One region of the Hydrogenophaga sp. L99 genome, then DNA from elsewhere that is predicted to be linked to it. Evidence: predicted binding sites of a transcription regulator. Region 1 holds the regulator's gene; each other region holds the start of a gene.
What was found. Region 1 encodes FNR, which switches genes on or off when oxygen is low (the NO sensors DNR and NnrR bind a similar motif). Its sites were predicted from a motif close to TTGATNNNNATCAA; they were not measured.
Positions count from the first base shown of each region.

Region 2: ubiU (ubiquinone anaerobic biosynthesis protein UbiU) is a predicted target of FNR. The motif match lies at 2,994-3,007, and genes of this name have one in related genera.
Region 3: AC4QBL_RS00155 (hemerythrin domain-containing protein) is a predicted target of FNR. The motif match lies at 1,661-1,674, and genes of this name have one in related genera.

Region 1 is NZ_CM178972.1:1,826,711-1,833,827, forward strand. Features, by position in the region: gene AC4QBL_RS08730 (DMT family transporter) at 1-110, shown strand, start outside; gene AC4QBL_RS08735 (sulfite exporter TauE/SafE family protein) at 132-791, opposite strand; gene hemN (oxygen-independent coproporphyrinogen III oxidase) at 866-2,245, opposite strand; gene fnr (fumarate/nitrate reduction transcriptional regulator Fnr) at 2,428-3,147, shown strand; gene AC4QBL_RS08750 (hypothetical protein) at 3,258-3,551, opposite strand; gene AC4QBL_RS08755 (hypothetical protein) at 3,633-3,929, opposite strand; gene ccoG (cytochrome c oxidase accessory protein CcoG) at 3,973-5,346, opposite strand; gene ccoP (cytochrome-c oxidase, cbb3-type subunit III) at 5,517-6,425, opposite strand; gene AC4QBL_RS08770 (cbb3-type cytochrome oxidase subunit 3) at 6,452-6,589, opposite strand; gene ccoO (cytochrome-c oxidase, cbb3-type subunit II) at 6,604-7,117, opposite strand, start outside.
Region 2 is NZ_CM178972.1:3,959,047-3,966,163, reverse strand. Features, by position in the region: gene AC4QBL_RS19005 (type IV pili methyl-accepting chemotaxis transducer N-terminal domain-containing protein) at 1-1,592, opposite strand, end outside; gene AC4QBL_RS19000 (RrF2 family transcriptional regulator) at 1,658-2,140, opposite strand; gene ytfE (iron-sulfur cluster repair protein YtfE) at 2,252-2,956, shown strand; gene ubiU (ubiquinone anaerobic biosynthesis protein UbiU) at 3,094-4,128, shown strand; gene ubiV (ubiquinone anaerobic biosynthesis protein UbiV) at 4,325-5,239, shown strand; gene trhA (PAQR family membrane homeostasis protein TrhA) at 5,244-5,861, shown strand; gene ubiT (ubiquinone anaerobic biosynthesis accessory factor UbiT) at 5,876-6,382, shown strand; gene AC4QBL_RS18970 (putative zinc-binding protein) at 6,369-6,779, shown strand; gene AC4QBL_RS18965 (UbiX family flavin prenyltransferase) at 6,760-7,117, shown strand, end outside.
Region 3 is NZ_CM178972.1:40,144-47,260, forward strand. Features, by position in the region: gene AC4QBL_RS00150 (SDR family oxidoreductase) at 155-910, shown strand; gene AC4QBL_RS00155 (hemerythrin domain-containing protein) at 1,057-1,602, opposite strand; gene AC4QBL_RS00160 (3-hydroxybutyryl-CoA dehydrogenase) at 1,792-2,643, opposite strand; gene AC4QBL_RS00165 (GMC family oxidoreductase) at 2,867-4,498, shown strand; gene AC4QBL_RS00170 (antibiotic biosynthesis monooxygenase family protein) at 4,702-5,007, shown strand; gene AC4QBL_RS00175 (ATP-binding protein) at 5,097-6,227, shown strand; gene rocF (arginase) at 6,247-7,117, opposite strand, start outside.

The DNA.
Region 1 (7,117 bases):
TGCTGTTCATGGGCGAACGGCTCACAGGCTTGCAAGTGGTGGCGTTTGGCATTGCGCTGCTGGGCCTGGTGCTGGCCACCCTGCCCGGCCGGCGTGCCCGTGCCGGCTGAGGCCCCATTCAGCGACAAAGATCAGGCACACCAGAGCCCGGTGGGGTTGGTGATGCCCATCCACAGGGCCCAGCCCGACGTGGCTGCCAGTGCCAGACCGGCAAGGCGAATGCCCCACGCACCTGAGCGGCCACCGCGCAACCGCAACAGCAGCCAAGGACCTGCGGTAAGCGATATGGATGTGCCGATGGAGAACAGCGCCATGATGGCAGCGCCCTCTGCTGCATTGGCCGACAGGGACGCCACCAACAAGGCCGAATACAGCAAGCCACAAGGCATGAGTGCCCATGCAGCACCCAACACCACAGGTGCGCGCTGTCCCAGTGAGGCCATCACAGGACGGGCCTTTCGCCAAATCGATTGACCGAGGTTTTCAATCCAGGCGGGCTGGCGGGCCTGCCAGATCAGCACGGCACCGAGCAAAAGAGCGGCCACATGGAACATTGTCCACACAGGGCGCAGCACCGCGGTGTTGGTGCCCAACCAGGCCAGGCCTTGCACCGAGCCGGCGGCAAAGGCGCCGAAGAGTGCGTAGCCCAGCATGCGGCTGAACTGGAAGGTCCACAGCGCGCGGGTGCTGCGCTCACCCGCCGCACGGCTGATGCCCGCGCAAGCCGCGCCGCACATAGCCACGCAGTGGGGCCCGCCCGCGAGGCCCATGAACAGGGCCGTGATCGCCATTGAAGTCTGCATAAGTCACTGTAGCGCAGGCCGGGCACGGGCAACGCCTGCGCCCGCGGTATCCCGCTGAACGCTCAGATGATTTTCGAAAAACGCGCCCGGTCCAGGTCAACCTGCAGGTTCTTGTCAAACACCATAGCGATGGCACGCACGAGAAACCAACCTGTAGCCGTGACCTCGACGCCCGTGTCATCCATGGTGACCAACCCGCTCTCTACAAAGCCGGACAGCACTTCCAGCTCACGCGCGAAGTAGGACTTGAAATCGATCAGGTGGCCGAGCTCGATGGATTCGTATTGCAACTGGCCTTGGCACATGAGCGACATGATGACGGAGCGTCGCAACAGGTCATCCCGCGTCAAAGCCAGGCCGCGCACGATAGGCAGACGCCCCTGGTCCAGCGCGTCGTAGTACTCGTCCAGCGTTTTGGCGTTCTGGCTGTAGGTGGCGCCAATGCGTCCGATGGCCGAAACGCCCAGAGCGATCAAATCGCAATCGGGCTGGGTGCTGTAGCCCTGAAAGTTGCGGTGCAGACGGCCTTGGCGCTTGGCCACGGCCAGCGCATCGGTGGGCAAAGCAAAGTGGTCCATGCCCACATACACATACCCCGCGTCCATGAACGCGTCCAGCGAGGCCGACAGCATGGCCAGCTTGTCGCCGCCGCTGGGCAGTTCGGCAGAGATGATGCGGCGCTGTGGCTTGAACCGCGAAGGCAGATGGGCGTAGGCATACAGCGCAATGCGGTCCGGACGCAACTCGTTGACCTGGGCCAAGGTGCGCGCAAAAGATTCCGGGGTTTGCAGGGGCAAACCGTAGATGAGGTCCACATTGACCGACTCAAACCCGATCTTGCGGGCGGTTTCTACCAAGGCAAAAACCTGTTCAGCGGGTTGTACCCGGTGCACCGCTTTTTGCACCGCCGGATCGAAATCCTGCACACCAAAGCTCAAGCGGTTGAAGCCCAGTCTGGCCAACGTCTGCAGCCGCTGGTCGGTCACCGTGCGAGGGTCCACTTCAATCGAATACTCACCACCCGGCACCAGCGTGAAATTGCGCCGGATCATCGACATCAGGTCTTCCAGCTCGGCATCGGACAGAAAAGTGGGGGTACCGCCGCCCAGGTGCAGCTGCGACACGCTGTGACCTTGCCCGAAGTGCTGCACCTGCAGCTCCACCTCACGAGACAGATAGCGCAGGTATTCGGCTGCACGTTCGTGGTGCTTCGTGATCACCTTGTTGCAGGCGCAGTAGTAGCAGACCGACTCACAAAACGGAATGTGCACATACAGCGACAGCGGCAGCGCCATGGAACCCACTCGGCGCTGCTCCAGCGCTTGTATATAGTCTTGCTCCGCGAAAGCTTCGACGAATCGGTCTGCCGTCGGGTACGAGGTGTAACGAGGCCCAGGAATGTCGAATCGCTTGAGCAACTCGTTGGAAATAGCATGACTCACAAACAGTTCTCCAGTTCTGAGGGCTGAATGTGCCGCATGAGCGCGCCAGCGCCTTTGATCTTGATCAAGGCCTCGGTCGGACCGGGGGTTGTCCCCAGGATTGCCCCCAGACTCCAAACCGGCCTTTTCTCGACAGTGCTCGGGCCGATGCGTTAAGCTAACCCCGCACTCCTGGAAAAATTATGGACATTCAAAGCATCAAAGTCGCCTGCTCAAGCTGCAACCTGCGGGAGTTGTGCCTGCCCATGGGTCTGAACAGTGAAGAGATAGACAAGCTCGACGCGGTGATTTCCACACGCCGCCGCATCAAGCGCGGCTCCGCGCTCTTCAACACGGGCGACAAGTTCACGTCGCTATTTGCCGTGCGTTCTGGTTTTTTTAAAACCTGCGTTACGACCGCAGACGGCCGTGACCAGGTGACCGGCTTTCAGATGACGGGAGAAATCATCGGTCTGGACGGCATCGTCAGCGACCACCACTCGTGCGACGCGATTGCACTGGAGGATGCCGAGGTGTGCGTGATGCCTTTTGACCAGGTGGAAGAGCTTTCACGCGAATTCACCACCCTGCAACACCACGTCCACAAGATCATGAGCCGCGAGATCGTGCGCGACCACTCGGTGATGCTGCTGCTGGGCAGCATGCGCGCCGAAGAACGGCTGGCGGCTTTCTTGCTCAATCTGGTCCAGCGGCTTCATGCCCGCGGGTTCTCACAGTCCGAGCTGATTTTGCGCATGACCCGCGAAGAGATCGGCAGCTACCTGGGTATGAAGCTCGAAACGGTGAGCCGCACTTTCTCCAAGTTCGTTGACGACGGCATTATCGAAGTGAAACAGCGCTATGTTCACATCAAGAGCACCGAAGGGCTCAAGCAGATCGTGAATCCGCAAACTTGCCGCTGAATCCACCGCGACACCCAACGAAAACCTGGGCGAATGCCCAACAAAAAAACCCCGGACAGGCGCATACGCCTCTCCGGGGTTTTTTGTTGGCGCTGAAGGCGCTAGCCGTTTCAGCCGCAGCGACCGTTCTTGGCGCAGTCGGTTGGTCGCTCGTCTGCGGGTATCGGGCAACGGTTCACCTCAAATGGCGACACGGCGAGCAAAGTTGTCAAGGCGCTGGAAACCATGGTTGCACCCCAGAACACAAAGAACGCGAGGGTGTAAACCGCTTCCCGCGACAGGGCCAGAGGAGAGCCAAACCAATGCAGATCGCTGGGATCGACAAAAGCAAACACCACCATTTCCAGCACCGCGGCCACCAAAAAAGCAGGCCATGCTATCCACATCAAACGCTGTGTCCACATCGGTGCGGCTCCTCTTCCATATCTGTTTTTGTTAAAGCGACAAGCACCCGGGTACAGCTGCACCGGTAGCCAGGCTGGCCATTATTTTTCAGAGGGCACCAAAGGTGAAGCCGCATGGTTTCGACCCTGATTGGCTGGCTGCACAGCCATCAGCGCATCGATCCTTGCTTGCCCCTCCAGTGCCAGTGCCGCCCTGCGCTCTCGCTCGTAGACCTCCTTGTCAAGCACCGGATCCTGGTCCATCGACGAAATGACCACCATGGTGCTGGTCGCTATCACCCCACACAACAGAAGAGCCGGCACGAACACCACATGTGGAATTCTCCACCAGGGGGTATTTTCATGGCTTGGGGGCTGGGTCAAGGGCGCGTTGCTCATGTTGTAGCTCCGAAATGGGAATGTCAAATGGCGCTGAATGTCGTCAGCGCGGGACCAGGAAGGCAGCTTTCTCGGAAACCTCGACTGGCTCGTCACCAACCGAGCGGATGCCGAACTGGATGGGGTGCGAGCCCGGGTTTGCAGCATCCGGCGGTATCTGAACCCGAATCACGGCCGAGCGGACCTCAGTGGGCAACACCTCGACTTCGTTTTCCGAAGCAATGGTGACACCCGGCAGGCCGGACACCGTGATGACGTAGCGCTGTGTGGATTCGGTGGCGTTCATGATTTGCAGCCGGAAGACGTTTTCAATGCGTCCTTGCTCCACCATGCGGGCCAATGCGCCCCGGTCGCGGATCACGTCCACCTTGAGCGGCTTGCGCATGAACAAGCTGACCATCACAGCCAGGGTGATGGCCACCAGGATACCGGTGTAAACCAGCACCCTGGGTCTGAACGCTCGCTTGATCATTTGAGCCGTGGTCCAGCCCTGAGCAACCCCGTTCTCGGTGGAGTACTTGATCAGGCCGCGCGGATAACCCACCTTGTCCATGACCTCGTCACACACGTCAATACAGGCACCGCAGCCGATGCATTCGTATTGCAGACCCTTGCGAATGTCGATACCGGTGGGGCAGACCTGGACGCAGAGCGTGCAGTCAACGCAAGAACCCAACCCCAGCGCCAAGGGATCGGCCTTTTTCGATCGCGGACCGCGGGGCTCACCACGCTTTTCGTCGTAGGTGACGATCATGGTGTCTTTGTCAAACATCGCGCTCTGGAAACGCGCGTAGGGGCACATGTACTTGCAGACCTGCTCGCGCATGAACCCTGCGTTGCCGTAGGTGGCAAAGCCGTAGAAAAATACCCAGAAGGTTTGCCAAGGGCCCAAAGACGCGGCCAGCGACAAGGCAGCCAGATCGCGGATGGGCGTGAAATAGCCTACGAAGGTGAAGCCTGTCCAGAGCGCAAAAGCAATCCACAAGGCGTGCTTAAGCCACTTTTTGCCCAGCTTTTGCGCGGAAAAATCAGCCTGATCCAAGCGCATACGGGCCGAGCGATCGCCCTCGACCTTTTTTTCGATCCAGAGAAAAATTTCGGTGTAGACCGTTTGTGGACACGCGTAACCACACCAGAGGCGACCCGCCACGGCCGTGAACAAGAACAGGGCCAGCGCAGAAATGACCAACAGCCCGGTCAGGTAAATGAAGTCCTGCGGGTACAGCACCAAGCTGAAGATGTAGAAGCGACGGGCTTCCAGGTCAAAAAGAACCGCTTGACGAGCGTTCCACTCCAGCCAGGGCAAGCCGTAAAACACAATTTGTGTGATCCAGACCGTGATCCAGCGCCAGTTTGAGAACATCCCCGATACAGAGCGCGGGTAGATCTTTTGCCTCGCGGCATACAAAGAAACCATCTCCTCATCGTCGTCTTTAGCGCCCCGAGGGGACACAGCAACGATGGGAATGATGGGCTTGCTGGCGTTGCTGTCTGGTGTGTCGGAACTCACGAGGAACCCGGAAAGGAAGGCAAAAAAGTAAGGGCGGCGGTCATCACAACCGCCGCGGTCTCAGGGGCACAGAGTGCTTAATTGGCCGGCTTGTTGGACATGCCCCAGACGTAGCCGCTGAGGACGTGGATCTGGGCCTCGTTGAGCAACACCGACTGTCCGGGCATCTGGTTATTGATACCGTTGTTGACGGCGCGAATGATGGCTTCTTCGCCCCAGCCGTGCAGCCATACACCGTCGGTCAGGTTGGGTGCACCCAGGGCGGTGTTGCCCTTGGCGTCCATGCCGTGGCAAGCGGCGCACGAACCAAAATTGCTCCTGCCCTGGGAGGCGCGCACGCTGTCGTGCGGACTGCCCGACAGGCTGAGCACATAGTGAGCCAGATTGCGGACGTCTTCAGGAGAGCCCACAGCAGCGCCCAAGGGCGGCATCACACCGTTGCGGCCTTGGGCAATTGAGACCTTGATCGCTTCTGGGTCGCCACCCCACAGCCAATCGCCGTCGGTGAGGTTGGGGAAGCTCCTGGCGCCACGGGCATCGGAGCCGTGGCACTGGGCACAGTAGTTCATGAACAGGCGCTCACCCACAGCCATCGCCTGTGCGTCACCAGCCAGTTGCTCGGGCTTCATTTCATTGAACCTGGCGTAGATGGGTGCAATGGCTTCCTGAACCTTCTTCACCTCAGCGGCGTGCTGTCCTTGTGACGACCATCCCAGCACCCCCTGGAACTTCCCAAACGTGGGGTAAAGCACGCCATATGCCAGCGCAAACACCACGGTGATGATGAAGAGATACACCCACCAGCGTGGCAAGGGGTTGTTCATCTCTGCCAAGTCACCGTCCCAAACGTGACCGGTGGTGTTGTCGGCATGTGTCGCCGCTTTGGTCGTGCCGCTGATCCACAGCAGGATCAGACAGGCGATGATGCTGACCAGCGTCAGCCCGGCCACGTAATAGTGCCAGAAATCACTTGTAAAGTCGCTCATGATATTTCTCTTGTTGGTGCCGCGGTTTAGTCTTCGTTGAAGGGTAGCCGGGCTGCCTCATCAAAGTTGGCCTTGTTGCGTTTGGACCAGGCCCAGACCAAGATGCCCATGAAGATCAGAAAACTGACCAGGGTGAAGGCGCTACGCAGATCGTTGATGTCCATGGCGAGCCTCTGACTTATTGGGTAGAGCCTGTTGCCTCAACAGGCTTGATTGCGGCCGCTGACACAGGTGATGCAACGTCGGCTGGCGCTGCTGCCGCAGGTGCTGGTGCTGCACGGATTTCACTGCGAGCGGTACCGAGCACCTGCAAGTAGGCAATCACCGCATCCATTTCTGTCTTGCCTTTCACATCAGCCACCGAAGCGGCGATTTCTTCATCGGTGTAAGGCGCGCCCAGAGTGCGCAACACTTCCATGCGCTTGGGCAGTTGGGTCTCATTGACCATTTTTTCAGCCAGCCAAGGGTAGGCCGGCATGTTGGACTCAGGCACCAGATCGCGCGGATTGATCAGGTGGATGCGGTGCCATTCATCGCTGTAACGGCCACCCACACGGTGCAGGTCAGGGCCGGTGCGCTTGGAGCCCCACTGGAAGGGACGGTCGTAAACGAATTCGCCAGCCACAGAATAAGGACCATAGCGCAGGGTTTCAGCCTGGAAGGGGCGAATCATCTGCGAGTGGCAGTTGTAG
Region 2 (7,117 bases), 2.0 Mb from region 1:
ACCTGCACGTCGGGCGGCAGTGGCAGGCCTTGCCCGTCCATCTGCAGGCGGGTGGGCAGGCCGGTCTGGTGCTGGAACTTCTGCAGGGTTTCCTGCAGCGCGGCTTCGATGTCGTCGGTATTGGTGCGGGTGCGAAAGTGCACCAGCAACTCGCGCACGTCGTGGATGCTTTCGCGCAGGCCCACGTCCAGCTCGTCCAGCGTGGTCTGCACCTGCACCGGCTGCTCTTTCTGGACCGCCGTGCGCAGCAACTGCACCTGGATTTTGAGAAACGCCAGCGACTGGGCGATCGAGTCGTGCAACTCGCGGGCGATCAGGGCACGCTCTTCAGCCACCGCCGCCTCGCGCTCCAGGGCCGCAGCGCGCAGGCCCTCGAGGGCGCTGGCGAGGTGGCTGGCCAGCGCGTCCAGCAGTTCGGTTTCGTCGGCATTGAGCGCGATCTCGCCACGAAAGAACAGATCGATTTCGCCGATCAGCCGCTGCTGCAGGCGCACCGGCACGCTCACCACGTTCTGGTAGCCCACCTTGGCACAGTGCCGCATGGGCGCTGCGTCGTGGCTGTGGATGGGGATCACGCGGGTGCGCGCGTCGGGCTGCAAGTTGCCGCAAGCGCAGGCCCCGGCCAGCAGGCTGCGCTCTTCTTCCATCATCTCTTGCGGGAAGCAGTCGGACGCCAGCATCAGGTAGCGCTGGTTGGCTTCGTCCGACCAGCGCACCGCCACCGCATCGGCCTTCATCACCTGGCGCACGCGCTGCGAAAACCCGCGCGAAAGCTCCTCGATGGTGTTGGCGCTGGCCAAAAATGCACTCACTTCGTACAAGGCCTCCAGCCGGGCGCGCTGCGCTTCAATGCGGCGCGTCTTCAGCTCCACCTTGCTCTCCAGCCCTTCGTACAGCGACTGCAGCGTGGCGGCCATGCGGTTGAAGCCGGCCGCGACCTGGCCAAATTCGTCGTGCGTGTTCACCGCTACCCGCACCGAAAACTCACCCGCTTCCAGCTGGCGCAGACCCTGTCGCATGTTGGCCAGCGGGTTGATGACAAACCGGTAGCCGGTGTAGAGCATGAGCACGGCACCCCCGATGGCCAGCGCCATCATGAGGAACTGAAACAGGTTGAGGATGGCGGTCAGGCCCGAAAGCTCGTCTTCGATGGCATGCACAAAGCGGTCGATCGCGTCCACAAACACGCCCACGCCCTGCTGGGCCGATTCGGTGGTGACGTCACCTTGCAGCCACAGGCTGCGCTGCACCTGCCAGAGCGACTGCACCGACGCGAACTCGCGCCTGACGCCCGCTTCCCAGGGCACAAACAGCGGGCGGCTCGGGTCGCCGCTGCGCAGCAAGGCCAGGCTTTCATCGAACTGGGTCACCAGGGCCACCACGTCGGCCGGTGGCGCCTGGGCCTGCACCGCGCTGGTGATGCGCCAGGTTTGCATGCGCATGCGCCCAGCCTCGTTGACCGCGGCCGCGCCGCCTTCGAGCTGCCAGGTGACCCACAGCGTGAGCCCGATGGAGGTCAGCGCCACGATGAGAAAACCGGCGCCGAGGCGAACCAGTTTGGTGGACAGGGAGGCGCTAGATGGCATGTTCATAGGTTAGCGGCTTTCCTGGCGTCCGGATACACGTGCCGGGCTCACGGCACCGGCCCGAACCACCGTCACAGCAACGCCAGACGCGGCAACCCGGGCACCACGCGCATGGGCTGGCCCAGCCGCGCGCCCTGGGGCTGCGCCATGGGCGCCACCAGGTCGGCCAGCGTCACACCGTCCAGCACCTGCAGGTAGCTCGCCATGGCCTGCTGCAGCGCCCCTTTGAGCCGGCAATAGCCGTCGAGACGGCAGCTGTTGTGCTCGGCGTCGAAGCATTCCACCTGCGTGAAGTCGGTTTCGGTCTGGCGCACCACGTCGCCCAGCACAATGTCCTTGGCGGGTTTGAGCAAACGAAGGCCACCGCCGCGCCCGCGCGTGGTTTCCAGCAGGCCCATGCCCGAGAGCGTCATCACGATCTTGGTGAGGTGGCTGCGCGAGATGCCGTGGGCCTCGGCAATTTCGCTGATGGTGGCGGGCTGCTCGCGCTGCGCGCAGGCGGCACAGTACATGAGCACCCGCAGGCTGTAGTCGGTCCAGTTCGTCAAACGCACGCCGCATCCTCCCAATGACCGATGGTCTTTTGCCGTTTCTTAACATGCATGTTTGATGGATTTTATGCGCTAATATATTCACACCAAATGAACCTTTAAGGAACACAGACCATGAGCCACGCCGCCACCCTGGACCACCCCACCGACGACCGCGCCCAGCAAGCCATCGGGCAGATCGCCGTCAACCTGCCCGGCTCCACCGCCGTGTTTCGCCGCCTGAAGCTCGACTTCTGCTGCGGTGGCCAGGTGGCGCTGCAAGCGGCCTGCGAAGCCAAGGGCCTGCCACTGGACGCGGTGCTGGCCGAACTCGCGCAGCTCGACCGCCCGGCGGCACAAGCGGCGCCGCAGGCGCCCGGCGCGATGATCGACCACATCCTGGCGCGTTACCACGCGGTGCACCGCGAGCAACTGCCCGAACTGATCCGCATGGCGCGCCGGGTGGAAGCTGTGCACCGCGACAGTCCCGACGTGCCGGTGGGCCTGGCCGCGCACCTGGAGGCCATGGAGGCCGAGTTGCTGGAGCACATGGAAAAGGAAGAAACCGTGCTGTTTCCCATGCTCAAGGCCGGCGGCACGCCCATGGTGCGGCACCCCATTGCCGTGATGCGCGACGAGCACACCAGCCACGGCGAACAGCTGGAACGCCTGATGGCCCTGAGCCGCGACGCCACACCCCCTGCAGGAGCCTGCAACACCTGGCGCGCACTCTACGCCGGCATCGCCCAGCTGTCGGACGACCTGATCAACCACATCCACCTGGAAAACAACCTGCTGTTTCCGCAGTTTGAACCCCAGGCGACCGCCTGCTGCCCCTGAGAACAAGCCGCTTGCGCCAGATCAAGCCATGAGCACCTTGACGTGGGTCAAGGTTTCAAGGCGGTGCCGCTGGTAACTTGATGTCCGCTCCATCAGCGGATGGCGGCACGATCGAAAACGGATCCACTCGACAAGCCATGGCCCTTGACACCAAGACACCCGGATCCGCCGCCATGGACCTCGTCTGCCCCGCCGGCAGCCTGCCCGCGCTCAAGGCCGCGGTGGACAACGGCGCGAACTGCGTCTACCTCGGCCTGCGCGACGCGACCAACGCGCGCAACTTCGCCGGCCTGAACTTCGACGACGCGGCCATCGCCAGCGGCGTGACCTACGCCCACGCGCGCGGCAGCCAGGTGTTCATGGCGCTCAACACCTACCCCCAGGCGGCACACCCGGAACGCTGGCGCGAGGCGATGGACAAGGCTGTGCATCTGGGCGTGGACGCGGTGATCCTGGCCGACCCCGGCCTCATGCAATACGCCACGCAGCGCCACCCCAAGCTGCGGCTGCACCTGTCGGTGCAGGGCTCGGCCACCAACCCCGAGGCGATCAACCTCTACCACCGGCAGTTCGGTATTTCGCGTGCGGTGCTGCCACGCGTGCTCTCGCTCGATCAGGTGCGCCAGGTGGTGGGGAAGACGCCGGTGGAGATCGAGGTGTTCGGCTTCGGCAGCCTGTGCGTCATGGTGGAAGGTCGTTGCGCGCTGTCGTCCTACGTCACCGGCGAATCGCCCAACACGCACGGCGTGTGTTCGCCCGCCAAGGCGGTGCGCTGGCAGGAAACCCCGCAGGGCCTGGAGTCGCGGCTCAACGGGGTGCTGATCGACCGCTACGCCGCCGGCGAGAGCGCCAGCTACCCGACGCTGTGCAAGGGCCGCTTCGACGTGGAAGACGAGCACAGCGACTACGCCATCGAAGAACCCACCAGCCTCAACACCTTGTCGCTGCTGCCGCAGCTGCTGCAGATGGGCGTGCGTGCCATCAAGATCGAAGGACGCCAGCGCAGCCCGGCCTATGTGGCGCAGGTGACGAAGGTGTGGCGCGAAGCGATCGACGACTGCCTGGCCCAGCCCCAGCACTACACGCCCAGAAGCGCATGGATGGTCTCGCTGGACCAGGTGGCCGAAGGCCAGCAGCACACGCTGGGCGCCTACCACCGCAAATGGAAGTGAGCTTGGGATGCCCCCCTGCGCCGCTGCGCGGCTTCCCCCAAGGGGGACGCACCCCTGTAGCCCGGCGAAGCCGGTTCCACGGGTGCCCTGGATGGGGCACGCGCCCCGGCGACTGGGTCTTGGCTCCCTCGCCCCTCTGGGGTGAAGGGCAAACGCGCCACAAGACACGCGCAACAGCGACAAACAAGACACCTCCATGAAACTCTCTCTCGGACCTTTGCAGTACTACTGGCCCCGCCAGACCGTGTTCGACTTCTACGAGGCCATGGCAGCGACCGCGGTGGACATCGTCTACCTCGGCGAGGTCACCTGCTCGCGCCGCCACGAGCTGCGCCTGTCTGACTGGCTGGACGTGGCCGAGTTGATGCGCGCGGCGGGCAAGACCGCCGTGCTGTCCACCCAGGTGCTGCTGGAGTCGGGCTCCGACGTCAGCGCCATGCAAAAGGTGGTGGCGAACACCGGCTTCCTGGTCGAGGCCAATGACATGGGCGCGGTGGGCGCGCTGTCCGGGCAACGACCGTTCGTCGCGGGGCCCCACCTCAACATCTACAACGGGCCCACCCTGGAATGGGTGGCTTCCATGGGCGCTTTGCGCTGGGTCGCACCGCTGGAGATGCCGCGCAAAGACCTGACCCTGTTGCAGCAGGCTCGTCCGGCGGGCCTGCAGACCGAGGTGTTCGTGCATGGCCGCCTGCCGCTCGCGTTTTCGGCCCGCTGCTTCACCGCGCGACACCGCGACCTGCCCAAGGACGACTGCCGCTTCAGCTGCCTTGACCACCCCGACGGCCTGATGCTCAAGACCCGTGAGCAAGCAGCGTTCCTGGTGCTCAACGGCATCCAGACCCAGTCGGCCCGCGTGCACAGCCTGATCGACGCCTGGGGCGACCTGACGGCGCTCGGCGTGGATGTGGCGCGCATCAGCCCGCAGTCGCAGCACACCGCTGACGTGATCGGGCTGTACGACGCGGTGCGCCGCGCTGCGCTCGATGGGCGATCGGCCCGCACCGCCCTGCTGCCCCTGTTGCCCGACCGCGACCGCGACTGCAATGGCTACTGGCACGGCCAGCCCGGACAGGAGCGCATCGAACCCGCGGCGCTCGCCACCGCCTGAAGCCATGGTTGTCGGCGAACGCTTCAACAGCATCAGCCACCTGGTAGGGGCGGTGCTGGCCGTGGCCGCTGCGGTGGTGCTCATCACCAGTGCGGCGCTCAAGGGCGACCCCTGGCGCATCGTGGGATTCAGCGTCTACGGCGCCACGCTGGTGGCGCTGTATGTGGCGTCCACGCTGTACCACGCGCTGGGCGGTCGCGCCAAGGCCGTGTTTCAGAAGCTGGACCACAGCAGCATCTACCTGCTGATCGCGGGCAGCTACACACCCTTTGCGCTGGTCTCGCTGCAAGGCCCCTGGGGCTGGTCGCTGCTGGGCGTGGTCTGGGGGCTGGCCGTGCTGGGCATCGCGCAAGAGATCTGGCTGGCGCGCGGCGCGCGGGTGGTGTCGCTGGTGATCTACCTGCTCATGGGCTGGCTGGTGCTGGTGGCGGTGGTGCCGCTGTGGCACGCCCTGGGCCCGGCCGGTTTTGCCTGGCTGGCCACCGGCGGCGCCCTCTACACCCTGGGCATCGGCTTCTACGCCGCCGGCCACAAGCTGCGCCACGGCCACGGCATCTGGCACCTGTTCGTGCTGGCCGGCAGCACCTGCCACTTCTTCACCCTGTTGCTGTACGTGGCCTGAACGCCACAACCCCCATGAACCACACCGCTACCCCCATCCCGCGCCACACCGTCCCCCCGCCGGTAGCCGCCGTGCTCTCGCGCCTGCCACCTTACCCTGGCTCGCTGCTGCTGGTCACCGGGCTGAACCTGGTGCTGGCGCGCCAGCTGCCGGCCGATGTGGCCGAACGCCTGCAAGGCCAGCGCATTCGCATCCAGGTGCGCGACGCCGGCCTGAAGTTTGACTTTGCGTGGCAAGGCACGGCGTTCCGAGCCAGCGCGCCACAGCCCGCCACCGAGCTCACCTTGAGCGCCAACGCGCACGACTTTTTGCGCCTGGCGCAGCGGCTGGATGATCCCGACACCCTGTTCTTCAATCGTCGCCTCTGCATGGAGGGCGATACCGAGCTGGGCCTGGTGGTCAAGAACGCACTGGACGCGCTGGAGCTGCCGGTGCTCGACCTCGCGCCATGGACGCCGTCGGCCGTGTTCGCGCGCTTGCAGCGGCTGCGCCCCTTCGGCAACGCCCATGAACCCCGCTGACCGCACGGCGCTGCCCATCGTCTACGCCTGCTCGGGCTGCTCCAGCGCCGCGCAACTGGCCAACCACGTGGCGGTGCGGCTGGACCGCATGGGCGCGGCCGAGATGTCGTGCATCGCCGGCGTGGGCGGCGACGTGCCGCACCTGCTCAAGACCGCGCAGTCGGGGCGACCCATCGTGGTGCTCGACGGCTGCCCTCTCGAATGTGCGCGCCACTGCCTGCAGCGCCACGGCATCGCGCCCACGCAGCACCACCAGCTGCACCTCTATGGCGTGCGCAAGCGCCTGCACGAAGATTTCGACCCCGATCAGGCCGAGGCGGTGCTGTTTCGCGTGCGCTGCGGCCTGCAAACCTTGACGGCGCCTGCGCCCACCGCGCATGAACCCGACTCCGCCTGAGCCGCGCCGCCTGCTGGTGGCGATCACCGGCGCCAGCGGCGCCGTCTACGGCCTGCGCCTGCTGCAGACCCTGCAACAGGTGCAGCACACCGAGGTCCATCTGGTCGTCTCCGACGCCGGCTGGCAGACTCTGCGGCACGAACTGCACGCCGGCCCGCACACGCTGCGCCCGCTGGTGCACACGCTGCACGACGCGGCCCACCTCGGCGCCGGCCCGGCCAGCGGCTCGTTCCGCTGCAGCGGCATGGTGGTCGCGCCCTGCTCCATGCGCACGCTCGCGGCCATCGCGCACGGCCTGTCGGACAACCTGGTCACGCGCGCGGCCGACGTGATGCTCA
Region 3 (7,117 bases), 1.8 Mb from region 1:
CCTTGGCAAAACAGGGCTCACGGCAACCGGTGAGGGGCCTCATGGTAAGCGGCCCACGGTGGCGCTGCATTGAGGCGCGTCATGGCCGCCGGCCCGCAGGGGCCTTGGGTGTGCGGGCCAGCGCGCGCTGGCGCTGCCTGCCCATAATGCGCCCATGAACCCGACCCCTGCACCCGCTCCCGCCGATGAAACAACCCCACAACCCGGCCTGAGCGTGGTGCTGGGTGGCACCGGCGGCATTGGTGCGGCCCTGGTGGCGCAGCTGCGCGCACAGGGTGGCACGGTGCTGGCGCTGGGCCGGCAAACCCAGCCCGCGCTGGACTACACCGCTGAGGCCACCGTGGCGGCCTGCGCGCAGCATGTATCGGCGCAGCTGAGCCAAGCCGGCCTGCCGCTAACCCGCCTGATCGTGGCCACCGGGTTTTTGCACGGCACCACCGCCAGCGGCCAGCACGCCGAGCCCGAGCGCTCGTGGCAACACCTGAACGCCGATGCCCTGGCGCACAGCTTTGCGGTGAACGCTGTGGGCCCGGCGCTGGTGATGAAACACTTTTTGCCGTTGCTGCCGCGCCAGGGTCGCTGTGTGGCGGCGTTTTTGTCGGCGCGGGTGGGCAGCATCGGCGACAACGCGCTGGGTGGCTGGTATGGCTACCGCGCATCCAAAGCCGCGCTCAACCAGCTGGTGCACACGGCGGCCATTGAGCTGGCGCGGCGCAACCGCGACGCGCTGTGTGTGGCGCTGCACCCCGGCACGGTGGACACCGGGCTGTCACAGCCCTTTGCCAAAACCGGGCTGCAGGTGCGACCGCCTGACGTGGCGGCGGGCGAGCTGCTGGGCGTGATCGATGGCTTGCCCCCGGGCAGCTCAGGCGGGTTTTTTGACCACCGTGGTTTGACGGTGGCCTGGTGAGCTGAGCCGCTGAGCGCGAGGCCTATAGATCCGGCCCAGTGAAGTCTTAAAGTCCGTTCGGGTTGAGCTTGTCGAAACCTTCCTCAGACATGGCACGAGCCCTTCGACAGGCTCAGGGCGAACGGTTGATACTTCATAGGGCCGAATTAATAAGAGGGCAGGGCAGCGCTTTTAAGGGCTCTGCGTTTCGCCATTTCACGGCCCATACCCACCGTGTCCAGGCTGGCCAAGCGCTGCTTGGCGGCCGGGTAGGCAATCGACTCTTCCAGAACGATGTGGTCCAGGTAGAGGGCTTCAAAAACCTCCAGTGCGTGCCGAAGTTCCACGGTGTCAAACCACAGGTTGCCGTTGGTGGCGGCTTCCAGGCTGGGCGCGATCTGAATCCAGTTTTCTTCCAGCCAGCCGTGGTCTTGCACCAGGTGTTCAGCGGCTTGCACGATCTCGGCGTTCTGGCTGTTCAGCAGCGCCGGGAAAATGTGTTTTTCTTCGTCCAGGTGGTGCTGGCGCGCTTCGCCATTGAAGTAGTCCAGCACGCGGCGGGCCTGCTCCCGGTTGGCATGGTTCAGGCCGCTGTTTTCAATCGCGTCCACCAAGCCGTTCAGCTGTTGCAGTTGCTGCTGAATCTCGCGGTGGGTGCTGTCGAGAAACTCAAAAACAGCGAGCGACGGTTGGGTGCGGGCAGCAGCGTTCATGAAAAACCCCAAGGCAGTGAAAGTTGGGTTCATCATAAAAATGCTGCGCCGCAGCAGCTTGATCTGGCGCAAACAAACTGCGCCACCGGCGGCCAGCGCGGGGGCTCTCAGCCAAAGGATGCCGCGGAACGGGCTTCGCCCGGCCGCAGGCATCGCCCCCTGGGGGGTGCCGCGCAGCGGCGCGGGGGGTTAGTAGGTATACACGCCGCGCCCGGTTTTGCGGCCCAGCCAGCCAGCGGCCACCATTTCCTTCAGCAGCGGCGCGGGGCGGTACTTGCTGTCGTTGTACTCGGCCATGTAGACGTTCATCACCGCCAGGCACACGTCCAGGCCAATCATGTCGGCCAGTGCCAGCGGGCCAATAGGCTGGTTGCAGCCCAGCTTCATGCCGGCATCAATGTCTTCCGGCGTGGCCAGGCCCTCGGCCAGCACAAAGAAAGCTTCGTTGATCATGGGCACCAGGATGCGGTTGACCACAAAACCGGGCGCGTTCTTCACCGTGATGGGCGTTTTGCCCAGGGCTTCGGCCAGCGCCTTCACCGCGTCGTGCGTGGCGTCGCTGGTCTGCAGGCCGCGGATGATTTCCACCAGCGCCATCATGGGCACCGGGTTGAAGAAGTGCATGCCGATGAAGCGGTCGGGGCGCTGCGTGGCAGCGGCCAGCTTGGTGATGCTGATCGAGCTGGTGTTGGTGGCCACGATCACGTCGGCGCCCAGCAAGCCGTCCAGCTGCTGCAAGATCTTGACCTTCAGCGCCTCGTTTTCGGTGGCGGCTTCAATGACCAGTTGCGCGCCCTTGAGGTCTTCGTAGTTGGTCGAGCCCTTGATGCGGGCCAGCGCCGCGTCTTTCTCGGCGGCGGTCATTTTTTCTTTCTTGATCAGCCGGTCCAGGCTGCTGGCCACCGTGGCCAGGGCTTTGTCCACCGCCGCCTGGGCAATGTCGACCAGCACCACCTGGATGCCGCTGGTGGCGCAGGCCTGCGCAATGCCGTTGCCCATGGTGCCCGAGCCAATAATGCCCACGGTCTGGATGCTGCTCATAGGTTTTCTCCTGTGTGTTTCGAAAAAAAGAATTGTCCAGCGCGTCTGCGCGGGGCGCTGACGCGCTGGGTCACGCACGCGTCACGCCTAGACGGGCGCGTCTATCTGCTTGCGTGCCTGCGTGCTAACTTAGCCGCTGATTGTCGCGCCCCATCTTGCAAGGGTATGACAGCGGTTGGATTCGCCTGGCCCAACGCCTCGCGCGGCACTTTCTGGAGACTTCATGTTGGACTACATCATTGTTGGAGGCGGCTCGGCCGGTAGCGTGCTGGCCGGGCGCTTGAGCGAAGACCCCGCCGTGCGCGTGGCGCTGCTCGAAGCCGGACCGGTCGACCGCAGTGTGCTCATCCACTGCCCCGCCGGCCTGGCCCTGATGGCCAAGTACCAGCTCAACGGCTGGGGCTACAACACCGTGCCGCAACCGGGGTTGAACGGCCGCAGGGGCTACCAGCCGCGCGGCAAGGTGCTGGGCGGCTCCAGTTCCATCAACGCCATGGTGTACGCCCGCGGCCACGCGAGCGACTACGACCACTGGGCAGCCCAGGGCAACCCCGGCTGGTCTTATGCCGACGTGTTGCCCTATTTCAAGCGCTCGGAGCACAACGAGCGCGGCGCCGACGCGCTGCACGGCCAGGGCGGGCCACTGAACGTGATGGACCTGCGCAGCCCCAACCCGTTTCTGCCTGCGTTCATTGAAGCCGGCCAGCAAGCCGGCTACGCGCACAACACCGACTTCAACGGCCCCGAGCAAGAAGGCGTGGGCGCCTACCAAGTGACGCACAAAAACGGTGAGCGCTGGAGCGCCGCCAAGGGCTACCTCACGCCCCACCTGGGACGGCCCAACCTGACGGTGATCACCACCGCGCTCACCACCCGGGTGCTGGTGGAAACCGTGAACGGCCAGCCCTGCGCCGTGGGGGTGGAATACCGGCCCAACGGGGGGCGGGGCGCACCGCAAACGCTGCGCCTGAAACCGGGCGGCGAGGTGCTGCTGAGCGCGGGGGCTTTTGGTTCGCCACAGTTGCTCATGCTCTCGGGCATTGGCCCGGCCGGGCACCTGCGCGACATGGGCATTGAAGTGCTGCACGACCTGCCCGGCGTGGGCGACAACCTGCACGACCACCCCGATGTGGTGATGGTGGTGAACGCCCCGAAGTTGACCGACCTGTTTGGCCTGTCGCTGCCCGGCATGGTGACCACGCTGAAGGGCATCACTGAGTGGCGCCGTGCGCGCAGCGGGCCGCTCACCAGCAACTTTGCCGAGGCGGGTGGTTTCATCAAGAGCGCGCCCCTTGAGCCCATACCCGATCTGCAGCTGCACTTTGTGGTGGGCAAGCTGGTGGACCACGGCCGCAAAACCGTGTTTGGCCATGGCTATTCGTGCCACGTGTGCCTGTTGCGCCCCAAGAGCCGGGGCACGCTGCGCCTGGCCAGCGCCGACCCGCAAGTGGCGCCGCTGATCGACCCCGCCTTTTTGAAAGATCCGGATGACGTGGCCCGCCTGGTGAAGGGCTTCAAGCGCGTGCGCGAGCTCATGCACCAGCCCGCCCTGGCCCGCCACGGCGGCGAGGAGTCTGCCGCCTCGCGCGCAGCGCAGAGCGATGCGCAGATCGAGCAGTTCGTGCGCAACCACGCCGACACCATCTACCACCCCGTGGGCACCTGCCGCATGGGCACCGACGCGCTGGCCGTGGTGGACGCCCGCTTGCGCGTGCACGGCGTGAAAGCCCTGCGCGTGGTGGACGCGTCGGTCATGCCCCGCGTGGTCGGCGGCAACACCAACGCGCCGGTGGTTATGGTGGCGGAAAAGGCGGTGGATATGATCAAACAGGACCGCCCCCCGCGCCGCGCCTAAGGGCGCGTCACCCCCCGAGGGGGCAACACCTGCAGTCCGGCAAAGCCGGCCCTGCGGTGTTTTGGGTTACGCTTCCCTTCCCATCATCTACCCATTTCTCCCCGACGCGCGTGCCTGAACCAAGGATGCCGTGGAACTGGCTCTGCCAGGCCACAGGCATCGCCCCTGGGGGGTGACGCGAAGCGGCGCGGGGGGAGCACAACATGATCCTCGAACACGCCGACATCCGCATCGACCCCGTCCGCTCAGCCGAATTTGAAGAAGCCATCTTGCGCGGTGCCAGCACGGTGATTGCCCATGCCAAAGGCTTCAAGGGCTACAAAGTCAATCGCAGCATCGAGAGCCCGGGGCGCTACATCCTGATGATTTACTGGGAGACGCTGGAAGACCACACCGTGGGCTTTCGCCAGTCGCCGGCGTTTGCCGAATGGCGTGCCATCGTCGGCCCGTTCTTTGCGCAGCCGCCGGTGGTGGAACACCTGGAATTGGTGGGTAAGAGCGGACACTAGGCGGTTCTGCTCGCGACTTTTTTGCATTGAATTGCAAAAAAGTCGCGACTAAATGTCAATTCTCTTCAATTTAGACGGAAAATTCCGTCATGAAGCGTTACCTTGATGACCGCGTGCAGGCCGACTTGGCCCGCAAAATGGTGTTCCTGACGGGCCCCCGGCAGGTGGGGAAAACCACGCTCAGCCGCCATTTGGTGGCGCAGCAGGGCGGCCAGTACCTGAACTACGACGTACCAGCCGACCGGGCCATGATCTTGCACCAGCGCTGGAGCCCGCAGGCGCCGCTGCTGGTGCTGGACGAGGTGCACAAGATGCCGGGCTGGAAAAGCTGGCTCAAAGGGGTTTACGACGGCAAGCCCGCCAGCCAACAGTTGCTGGTGACGGGCAGTGCCCGTTTGGACACGTTTCGCCAGAGCGGTGAATCGCTGGCGGGGCGTTTTTTCGGTCTGCGGATGCACCCTTTGTCGGTACGCGAATGGTGCGAGCAAACCGGCGCCCAGCCCGATGCGGCCCTGACCCACTTGCTGGAGCGCGGCGGTTTTCCCGAGCCGTGCCTGGCGCCCGACAACGAGCAGGCCGAGCGCTGGCGCCGGCAATACTTCGATGGGCTGGTGCGCAACGACGTGCTGGAGTTCTCGCGCATTCAAGAGGTCGGCGCCATTCGCCTGTTTGCCCAGCTGCTGCGCTCACGCGTGGGGTCGCCCTTGTCGCTAGCCAGTATTGCGAGCGACCTGGCGGTGTCACCCGCCACGCTCAAAAAATACCTCGACATTCTGGAGGCGCTCTTCATCGTGTTTGTGGTGCGGCCCTACCACGACAACATCGCCCGCGCTGTGCTGCAGTCACCCAAGGTCTATTTTTATGACACCGGTCTGGTTGAGGGCGATGAAGGTCTGCGCTTTGAAAATCTGGTGGCCACGGCCTTGCTCAAGCAGGTGCAGTGGCAGCACGACGTACAGGGCAAAGAGGCGGGCCTGCACTACATACGCACCAAGGACGGTGCCGAGGTGGACTTTGCGTTGAGCGAAAAAAACCAGCTCACGCAGTTGGTGGAATGCAAGCTGTCGGACGAAAAACCGCATCGTGCTTTGCTGCGCTTTGCGCAAGAGCAGGCGCCCATGCAAGCCGTGCAGGTGGTTCGCAACGCCCGCCACAGCTACGCCCTGGGCAGCATCCAGATCGCCGCTGCACCCGACTACCTGATGGGCCTGGCTGCCTGAAGGCGTGGCGGGCGGTTGCCTACTTCTTGCGCATCAGCGTCGACTTGCCAAACAGGCTTTCGATCAGGTCCACCGCCAGCTCGGCGGTGCGGTTGCGCACGTCCAGCGCCGGGTTGAGTTCCATCACGTCCATGCTGGCCATGCGCCCGGTGTCGGCGATCATTTCCATGCACAGCTGCGCCTCGCGGTAGGTAGGTCCGCCGGGCACGGTGGTGCCCACGCCGGGGGCGATCTCGGGGTCGAGAAAGTCGACGTCAAAACTCACATGCAGATGGGTGTTGTCGTCCATCCCCATCAGCGCTTGTTCCATCGTGTGGCGCATGCCCATTTCGTCGATGTAGCGCATGTCAAACACCTCCAGCCCGGCCTCGTGCACTAGGCGTTTTTCACCGGCGTCCACGCTGCGTATGCCGATCTGGCGCACCACGCTGGCTTCAATGGCTGGCGTGTGGCCGCCAATGCCGGTGAGCAGCGCCGGGCCCTGGCCGCACAGCAGCGCCACCGGCATGCCGTGGATGTTGCCACTGGGCGTGAGGGCGGCGGTGTTGAAGTCGGCGTGGGCGTCGAGCCAGAGCACGCGCAGGGTTTTGCCGGTTTCGCGGCAGTGCCGCGCCACCGCGCTGATGGACCCCAGGCCCAGGCAGTGGTCGCCGCCGAGCACGATGGGCATGCGGCCCCGTGCCAGTTCGGCGTGCACCGCATCGTGCAGGGTCTGGTTCCAGGCCGCTACCTCGGCCAAGTGGCGGTAACCTTCGGTGGGGGGCTGCCAGGGATTGGCTGGGCCGCTGAGGTTGCCGCAGTCGGTGACCTGCAGGCCGTGGCTTTCCAGCACCGCCTGGATGCCCGCCACGCGCAGCGCTTCGGGGCCCATGGACGCGCCGCGTGCGCCC